One region of the Corynebacterium jeikeium genome, then DNA from elsewhere that is predicted to be linked to it. Evidence: predicted binding sites of a transcription regulator. Region 1 holds the regulator's gene; each other region holds the start of a gene.
The links. The regulator LexA, encoded in region 1, represses DNA repair genes until DNA is damaged. The targets are predictions, from matches to a motif close to CGAACANNTGTTCG.
Positions count from the first base shown of each region.

Region 2: a site for LexA is predicted at 1,635-1,648, ahead of CJEIK_RS03925 (SAV_6107 family HEPN domain-containing protein). Genes of this name have one in related genera too.
Region 3: a site for LexA is predicted at 1,929-1,942, ahead of CJEIK_RS09355 (error-prone DNA polymerase). Genes of this name have one in related genera too.

Region 1 is NZ_CP063195.1:1,297,899-1,301,172, forward strand. It holds gene nrdR (transcriptional regulator NrdR) at 1-352, opposite strand, end outside; gene lexA (transcriptional repressor LexA) at 1,080-1,883, shown strand; gene CJEIK_RS05755 (IS110 family RNA-guided transposase) at 2,217-3,274, shown strand, end outside.
Region 2 is NZ_CP063195.1:893,934-897,207, reverse strand. It holds gene mraZ (division/cell wall cluster transcriptional repressor MraZ) at 1-9, opposite strand, end outside; gene CJEIK_RS03930 (DUF3040 domain-containing protein) at 563-973, opposite strand; gene CJEIK_RS03925 (SAV_6107 family HEPN domain-containing protein) at 1,114-1,539, opposite strand; gene CJEIK_RS03920 (GNAT family N-acetyltransferase) at 1,710-2,354, shown strand; gene metF (methylenetetrahydrofolate reductase [NAD(P)H]) at 2,393-3,274, opposite strand, start outside.
Region 3 is NZ_CP063195.1:2,083,266-2,086,539, forward strand. It holds gene CJEIK_RS09355 (error-prone DNA polymerase) at 1-1,818, opposite strand, end outside; gene CJEIK_RS09360 (MetQ/NlpA family ABC transporter substrate-binding protein) at 2,096-2,956, shown strand; gene CJEIK_RS09365 (methionine ABC transporter ATP-binding protein) at 3,001-3,274, shown strand, end outside.

The sequences.
Region 1 (3,274 bases):
CGTCTAGAGTTCGCAGCGGATCGAGAATCGCCAAGCCGATCTGGTTCGCTGGCACTTGCGAACCATGCGCCACGCGCACAGCCTGTTCCACCTCATGAGCAAGGCGCTTCAGCGCGTCGTCCGAGACATCGCGACCCTGGCAAGCACGCCGAACACCCTTGATAACCTTCTCCCTACTGAATTCCTCAGTCACCCCGTTGCGCTTAACCACCAGCAGGACGGACCTTTCGATGGTGGTGAAACGGGTCTGGCACTCGCTGCATTCACGACGACGGCGAATAGATACGCCCATTTCGATAGAACGCGAGTCGACTACGCGGGAAGATTCAGAATTGCAAGAGGGACACAACACGCCCTCTACCTTAGTCTGAGTCCAAACCAGGACAGAAGATTTCTAAAGCTACAGTCCCCGCTCCCCGTCTTAAGGATCGCCCTAAGGAATCAACACGGGAGCAAGCCCTAACAGCACTGACATTGCACCCAAGGAAAACACAGTCGCTCCAGGAGAGTGAACTACGCGATCCACACGAGCGCGCAGAGTCGCGGTACGTGCCGATCCTACTTCGAACACCCTTTCGTTAGAACCGGAAATACGGGCAGCCTTTTCCAAAGATATCGAACGCCTTACCGGCGCCGTTGCATAACTAAAAGTGTTCGAATTAGACCTGTTAGCAACCACATCCCAGTCAGGCTTGCGAACCCTAGGTTGGCGTAGTGGAGCAACACGTTCGTGGCGCGACACACGGACGCGGGTATCGGACTGACGGGACGTTACCTGACGCACAATCGAGGTGGTCATGATGATTACTCCTTAAAACATCAGCGCTACTCTTAAAGTCTCACTGGCAGCTTCCTTCACTGTGGTTCCCAGTGAAACATCCGCCCCAGACAGGCTATTGCTAAACATTAGAACACTAGATCACGTGTTCTAATTTCCGATGCAGTAAGTAATTTAGCACGCTTGTTCGAACATGTCGAGCGAAATTCGAACATTTTCGAACACATATACTAGTAATCGTTTAGTTTTCGGGTAGAGTCAATGGCGATAGCTGAACCGAATACCGAACGAGGTACACCCCGTGAGCATCGACAAATCGAGTGACAACCCCACCCCGCGCCCGAAGCTCGGCCGCCCGCCGAAGTCGGAGGCCGATAAGCGCGCAGAGAAAGAGGCGCAGAAAGACGGCAAGAAGCCGGCATTGAGCACCCGTCAGCGCCGAATCCTCGAAGTCATTAGGGATTCGACCATCATCCGCGGCTACCCGCCGAGCATTCGCGAGATTGCAGACGCAGTTGGGCTGCACTCCACCTCTTCCGTTTCTTATCACCTGACCCAGCTTGAGAAGCGGGGTTATCTCCGCCGCGATGGCAAACGTCCGCGAGCCGTAGACGTCCGAGCATTCGACGGTGGCCAGCTCACGAACGAAAGCACCAAAAAGAACGCAGGCTCGCCCCAGCCAACTTCCGCGGCTATCCCGGAACCGACCACCGAAGGCGAGACCATGCCAGAGGCGACCTACGTTCCGGTTGTAGGCCAGATTGCGGCAGGCGCCCCAATTCTCGCTGAGCAGAATGTTGAGGCTCACTTTCCCCTCCCGCAAGAACTCGTGGGCAATGGCGAGCTTTTTCTGCTTCAGGTTGTCGGCGAATCCATGCACGACGCCGGCATTTTCAACGGTGACTGGGTAGTCGTGCGTTCGCAGTCCGTCGCCGAATTTGGAGACTTCGTTGCGGCCATGATCGATGGCGAGGCGACAGTCAAGGAATTCCAAAAGGATGCCGACGGCCTATGGCTTATTCCCCACAATCCGCTGTTCGAGCCCATCCCCGCTGAGGAGGCAACAATTCTGGGCAAGGTTGCCGCGGTCCTGCGCAAGATCTAAGTCCCATTACGTTGTTGGCAGTTCCGCTTGAAGGAACTCAGGATTCGTACTCCTAGCCCCATGCTGGGGCAGGTTATGTTTGTCTGCGTTCCTTCTGCCTTGGGGCAGTGGAACTAGTCGCTGGCTTCGGTATGGCTTGTTTTCGTCCCTGTCTGAAAATGATCCGGGGGGTGATGCCGCCGAAGGCAGTGGCATACTCCAGACTGCTAATAGGAACCTGACCCGCACAGAATGTGCGAGGTCTCAAAGTAATGTGGATGCCAGCGTGAAGTATGTCCGACCACCAGCGATGAAATAAGTCCCATACTCATTCAATTCGCTAGGAGGTCTGGCATGACCTACGACTATGTCATCGGCATGGACGTCGGTAAATACTTTCACCACGCTTGCGTCTTAGATATCGACGGCACCCAGGTGCTATCTAAGCGCATCAACCAAAACGAAAAATCCCTGCGCGCACTGTTTTCAGCGTTCAGCGCACACGACCACAAGGTCCTTGTCGTCGTGGACCAGCCCAATAACATTGGTCGACTAACTGTCGCGGTTGCTCAAGAACTCGGGATCGACGTGCGCTACCTTCCCGGTTTGGCTATGCGTCAACTCTCGCGCATCCACGCTGGCAATGCCAAAACTGATATCCGGGACGCCTATATCATCGCCCACGCTGCAAAGAACCTTCCGGAATCCCTCCGCAGCGTCGACCGCGTCGAAGAAGCCTTCCTCCAGTTGAAGGTCCTCAACGGTATCGACGAAGATTTAGCGCGCTCCTACACCAGGCTCATCAATCAGATTCGAAGTGCACTAGTAGGCTGCTACCCGCAATTCGAACAGGCCCTTCGCGGTCAGATAATTCACCGCAAGTGGGTTCTGCACCTACTTGCACGCTACGGCGGACCGACCAAGATAAAACGCCTCGGAAAGGCCAAGGCAACTGCCTTCGCTCGACGCTATAAGGCACGCAATCCTGAACCTGTCCTCGATGCCATTTTCGCTGCCATCTCTGAGCAAACAGTTGCCATTGCTGGTGCACACTATGCCGAAATGGGCGTAGCAATGTCGGCGAAGGACGCGCTTTTAAAGCTCGAGCACCGCACACAAATCGAGCAGGAAGTCATCGAGCTCATCAACGACATCCCCCACACTCAAATCCTGCTATCCATGCCAGGAATCGGACCAAAGACGGCAGCACAAATTCTCATGACCGCGGGCGACATGACCGACTTCCCGACAGCTGGGCACCTAGCCTCTTACGCTGGCTTATCACCTCGGACAAACCAGTCCGGGACCTCGATCATGTCGAACTCACTGAACCGAGCCGGCAATAAAAAATTAAAGAACGCCCTATGGCAATCATCTTTTGCATCCATCAGATTCCACGAGCGTTCCCGGCA
Region 2 (3,274 bases), 400 kb from region 1:
GAAAAACATGCATCGGCCCCTTTCCGTTGGAAGATCTCTTGCTTTCTATCGCCGTTTTTGCCGTAGGTAGCGGACTGTTACTAGCCCTGACCAGTGGTTTCGCTATGAAGTTTGGAGTCGTTGGCACAGCTTTGTTCCAACGAGCCCCACTTTACCCCACTCTCCCCCACAAACTCCACAACACGAGGTACTTTCGCGCACCTTTTCTCAATATTCTTCACATCAACAACGCTAAAGCTGCACTTTACCCCTTTTGCTCTCACCGTTTCGCACGCCACCAATCACTCTTTCCCTTCGTGACGCCACCTTCTCCCACCCCACCTACCTGAGCTAGCCGAGACATTTCCCCAGGTAAGACATCCAAATACTCCGCAACGGATACCTGAAACCACCTTTTCGCTCTCGCCCACAAAGACCAATGGGGACCAAGGTGGGGTGAAGTGGGGCAAAAAGATTCCCCTCCGCCTTCTGCGGCATTTTTGGCCGGCAACAACAAAACCACCGCCCTCCACAATTGGAGGACGGTGGTTTCTAGCTGTTCTTTACAGCCTAAGCGCTTGCCCTAACGCTCGAAGCGGCGGCGGAAGTTATCTTCCATCTTGTCGCCGATTCCACCCGAGCGGCCGGAATTTGCCCCTTTTGTCGCACTCGCCTTGCTGCGCTTGGGGGACTTGGAGCGCTTAATGGCTGCTGTCTCCGGGTCATCGTTGGACCTGAATGCCAATAGACCTCCGCCAAACATAATTAGGAATCCGAGTACGCTCAGCCCCACAAACCATAGCGACAGCTGCGCGGCAGCAATACCACCAACCATCACGGTCAAACCAAGGACGATGAGCGCAATCGATCGAATATTGAAGCTGATCGTCTGCGCACCATTGTTGGAAGCCTGCTTTGCCAAGCGCGGATCCTCGGCGATTAACGCCCGTTCGATCTCCGCGAGCATCCTCTGCTCTTGCTCCGATAGAGCCATCGCGACCTCCCAAATCTTTGCGGCTACTTTCAACAACGCCTAGGGCGCGAAAAAAGTTTCCAGCCCGTGCGCGTCCAGCCCACTTCTCACCCGTCCACCCTACATCAACCAGCACTTTTAGGACAACGATTCTTCTCCGCCTACGCCACCTCCGGCAGGTACTCCACCACGTCACGGGCCAGGTCCACCAAGTCGCAAGCATCACGGTAGACCGCGCCCCGCGCATTTTCAGGCAGACCCCGGTTGAGCCCCAACCCCGCCCGACTGGCAACTCGCGCGTGAACCTCAAAGGTTTCTACCCAGTTTTCCAAGTCCGGTCGTAATACCCGTAGCTTCGCCCACGCACTGCCGGAAGGTCGACGTTTACGCGTAGCCATTTCCCATTCGATCAACGCACCCGCTGCCCTTAGGGCGGCCCGGTAGGCGTAGACGATCGCTTCCGGCTCGCGCAATTCCGCGCGTGACAGTTCCAGCTGGCGCTCTGCCTCATCCAGAAAACCCCTCGCCCCGCGGCTGCGACTGTAGCGAGCTCGTGGCCCCAGCTGCTTCGGTTGCGCCGACATCATCTCGTCCCCTTCTTTTCTTCCAGGCTTACCGCCTTAATCGATGCCCCATACAGTAGGAAACTGCTCAGACAACCCCGTCACGTCAAACATAAAATAGAACACATGTTCCATTCCATACTTTTCGCGCCATTTTCTTTCATCCAAAACAACGGCAGGGCACTATTGAACCCATGCCTCAGGACATGCCTCAAGACGCCCCCCACACAATTCCCGCCACAGGTTCCCCCTTACGCGTGTCCGTGGTCTCCGCCACCAACCGCCACTTCATATCCCGACTCGACGAGCTCATCGATATTCACCTGGCAGCCATGGACTACCCAAAGGAGACGCACGCCCAGCGCAAGTCGCTGTGGATCTACAACGGGTCCCAGCCGGACTTCACCTGCAGCATGGCACTTCTCCATCGCGCGGAGGAACAACCGGACCCAAGTAGCCCTCGGCAGCGTTGCGTAGGCATCGGCTTTACTTTCCGCGGCTCCCCCAACACCTGGTGGTATCGCCAAGTCGCCCGTGGCCTAGTACTCAACGGAAACTCCCGGACGGAAGCCACTCGGATTTTGCATGCCTACGCCGAATTATCCGAAATACATGTACTCCCAGCGGCGCAGGGTGAGGGCGTCGGCACCTCCATCCTCAACGACCTGCTAGAGCGCACCCCACAGAACACAGTGATGCTTTCAACACCCGAGGTGGAAGGCGAAGCCAACGCTGCCTGGCAGCTTTATCGCAAGGCTGGGTTCACCGATGTTCTGCGGAATTTTAAGTTCCCGGCAGATCCCAGGCCTTTCGGAATCCTCCAGCGCACGCGCTCCTAACACTCCCATTTCGCACCCTAGCGCACCATGTCGTGGCCCTAGCGCACCATGTCGTGGCCCAGCCCCGGCCCCCAGGCCGGAGCCATGCCCAGGTTATGCAGGACCTCCTGGGTGGCGCGCACATTGTTCATAGTCATAAAGTGCAGGTCCGGAACACCTTCAGCGATGAGACGCTCGGCCATCTCGGTCGTCACCTCAATGCCAACCTCGCGGATTGCATCGCGGTTGGCTACCTCGTCTCCAGCTGCGGCATCCAGCAGACGTTTTTCCAACTTCGGGGGCAGCGCGGCGCCCGCCAGCTCCATCTGGCGGCGCACGCTCCGCAGCGAGGTAATCGGCATCAGCCCCGGGATGATCGGCTTCTGGCCATGCTCCGGATCCGCCTTCGCCAGGCGATCGCGCAGCCGCAGGTAGTGGTCCACGTCAAAGAACATTTGCGTGATCGAGTACTGCGCCCCGGCGCGGAGCTTGGCCAGGGTGTATTCCGTGTCTTGCTCCAAAGAACCCGTGCGGTAGTGGCCTTCGGGGAAGCTGGCGATGCCGATATCAAAGTCGGCACACTCGGGCATTTCGCGGATCAATTCGATCAGCTCGCTGGCGTAGCTCAAACCACCCGGGGTGGGTACCCATTCGGCGTTCGGATCCCCCGGCGGGTCGCCGCGTAGTGCCAGTAGGTTGGTGAGCCCCAGCGAGGCATAGGTGCGCAGCATATCCTGCAGCTCTTCCTGGGTGTGCTGCACCAACGTCATGTGCACCAGGGTTGTTAGCGGCTTGGTGCCCAGGCGCTCTGCAACGCGCAGGGTACGTTCGCGGGTGCTACCGCCGGCACCATAGGTCACGGAGGCGAAGCTTACGCCGAGGTCGTGGAAAGCCTCGGCAGCGTTCCACAGGCGCTCTTCGGCCGCGTCGTCGCGCGGCGG
Region 3 (3,274 bases), 790 kb from region 1:
CGCGTCCGCGCGGGAGAGCATCGCGTAGACCTCCGGCTCCGTGGGGTCCAGCCGCCACAGCTCCACCTCCCGCCCCCGGTGGGCGCGCACCTGGTCCACCGCGTGGTGTAGCGCCTCCAGCATGCCGAGCCCCAGCAGGTCGAACTTCACCAGCCCCACGGCCGCGCAGTCGTCCTTGTCCCACTGCACCACCGAACGGCCTTCCATCCGCGCCCATTCCGTCGGCACGACCTGTGCGATCGGGCGGTCGCAGATCACCATGCCGCCGGAGTGAATGCCTAGGTGGCGGGGGTGGTCCAGCATCTGCTCGGCTAAACGCTGCACTGCGTCGGGGGTCTGTTCCGGGTTACGGGTCCAGGCATCGATCTGGCCCGGCGCGTAGCCGAGGGCACGCCCGGCATCGCGGGTGGCGCCGCGGCGGCGGTAGGTGATCACGTTCGCCACCTGCGCGGCGTTCTCGCGGCCATAGCGGGAGTACACATACTGGATAGCCTCCTCGCGCCGCCCGGATTCAATGTCGAGGTCGATGTCGGGCGGCCCGTCGCGCTCCGGGGAGAGAAAGCGCTCGAAGAGCAGGCCGGAGGCCACAGCGTCCACCGTCGTGATCCCCAGCGCAAAGCACACCGCGGAGTTCGCCGCGGATCCTCGCCCCTGGCAAAAGATGTTGTTCTCGTGGCAGAAGGAGACAATGTCGTGGACGATCAGGAAGTAGCCGGGAAACCCCAGCTGCTCGATGGTTTCCAGCTCGCGGTCGATGGTGGCCCAGGCTTGGTTGGCGGCGGCGGAGGAACCGCGCTGGCCGTAGCGCTGCGCCCCGCCGCGTTCGGTAATGGCGCGCAACCAGGTCATTTCCGTGTACCCCTCCGGCACGGGGAAGTGCGGCAGGTTCGGCGCGACAAGGTCCAGCGTGAAGGCGCATTCCTCGGCAACCTGCACGGAGGTCTCCACGGCACGCGCCAGCCACTCGCAATCGCCCGCAAGCTGCAGCATCTCCTCGCCCGAGCGCAGCCACGAGCCGCCGACCGGGTGGGTGGTCGGCTCCGCGGCTGCCATGTCTTTCCGCTCGCGCAGTGCGGCCTTCGCCCCGGCCAGCCGGGAGTACTTAGGGGTGGCGCACGTCGGGGCGCTGCTGACGATTTCGCGTAGGCCGTGGCGCACTGCCAGGGCGTGGAGGCGCTCATTGCGGTCGGCATCGGCGGGGTTCATCGTGTGCTGCAGCTCCACTACGACGTTGTCCGCGCCGAAGAGATCCACGAGCTGCGCATCCGCCCAGCGCCAATCCAGCAATACTAGCCAGTGGCCGCCGGCTGCCTCTGCCAGCTGGGGCAGGCTGGGGTACCGGACGGAGTCTTTGTCCGGGTCGGCCATGCGGGCGTCCGAAATAACCCGGCTGAGCCGCGTGTAGCCTTCGCGCCCCTTGCACAGCACCGTGAGCGGCATGTCGAGGCTCAGCTCCGCGCCGAATACCGTGGCGAGGTCCGCGTTACTCTCCGCCACCGCCGTAGCAAAGCGTGCCGCCCCATAGAAGCCGTCGCGATCCACGCACGCAAGCGCGCTTAGCCCCAGTTCACGGGCCGCCTCAACCATCTGCTCGGGCTGGCTCGCGCCACGCAGGAAGTTGTAGGCGCTGCAGGCGTGAAGTTCCGCGAAGGGGGTTGTTGCCTCTTTTTGTGACGCCCCCTCGGCCCCAGTGCCGCCCGCCTCCGCAGGGTCGAGAGACGTTGTGCGCTGCTGGCCTTCCCCCACTCCGACCGCGCGGAGATTCCGCAGCCCCGGTCCCCTGCCGGATAGCACGCTTTCAAGTTGCGCCCAGCTCAGCGGCCGCCCCTGGGAAAAGCTCCTGGATCGCGGCTTGCGTAGCGTGCGACGAGGCGCAGGGTTCGGCTCGCCAGCGGGATCGCGGGGTTCAACAGACACAGCGCGATTATAGAACACATATTCTATTAACCACCAACGGGAGCAAACTCTCTTAAAACTAGTGGAAACTAAGACTAGACTAAGTTGTTCATTCTGGTTTAGAGTGCTACTTTGATCGCACAGTTCAGCCCGGACATTCGCAAGAGCACCGGGCCCCATGACTATCCAGGAGGATCCCATGTCCCTTCGCCGTAAAGTAGCAGCCGGTGTAGCTGCAGCAGTTATGGCCTTCAGCTTGACCGCCTGCGGCGGTGACGACGACACGATCAAGGTCGGCACCACCGACCAGGGCCAGAAGCAGTGGCAGGTGTTTGAGGAAAAGGCCAAGGAAGAAGGCCTGAACGTTGAACTGGTTCCGTTCGGCGACTACAGCCTGCCGAACCGCGCGCTGGCCGACGGCGAGATCGACGTCAACAACTTCCAGCACCTGATGTTCCTGGCTGACTACAACGTCAACAACGACTCCAACCTGGTGCCGATCGGCGCTACCGAGATCATCCCGCTGGGCGTGTACTACCAGGACCACAGCGAGGTCAAGGACATCGAGGAAGCCGGCGAGGTTGCCATCCCGAACGACCCGACCAACCAGGGCCGCGCCCTGCACGTGCTGGCATCCGCCGGCCTGGTGAAGCTGAAGGACGACAAGATCCTGTCCCCCACCCCGGCTGACATCGACGAGGGCAAGTCCAAGGTCAAGGTCACCCCGGTGGACGCCGCCCAGACCGTGACCGCCTACAAGGACGGCACCCCGGCCGTCATCAACAACTCCTTCCTGGAGCGCGGCAACATCGACCCGAAGTCCGCCATCGTCGAGGATGACCCGAAGGCAGAGGCCGCCAAGCCGTTCATCAACGCCTTCGTCACCACCGAGGAGAAGAAGGACGACGAGGATCTGAAGAAGCTCGTTGAGGTCTGGCACTCCAAGGACGTTCAGGATGCACTGAACGAGCAGTCCAAGGGCACCTCCGTCCAGGTTCAGATGGGCCCGGAGGAACTGGATAAGGTTCTGAAGGACACCGAGGACCAGATCAAGAAGTAGGCCCAATCGGCACTACTAACCCCAACTCTCAAAAGAGGTTCCCTATGGCGACAGACGCACAACCAAGCGTCGACCAGCCCAGCGCCGGCAGTACCGGCGCTGCCGGCAGTAGCGGCAGTACCGGCACGGAGATCGTCTTCCGCGACGTGACGAAGGTCTTCAAGCAGGGCAAGAAGGAAATTCACGCCCTGCAGGACATCAACACGCAGATCGCGGCGGGCTCCATCGTTGGCATCATCGGCTACTCCGGCGCCGGCAAGTCCACCCTAGTCCGGCAGATCAACGGCCTGGACCGCCCCACCAGCGGGCAGATCCTGC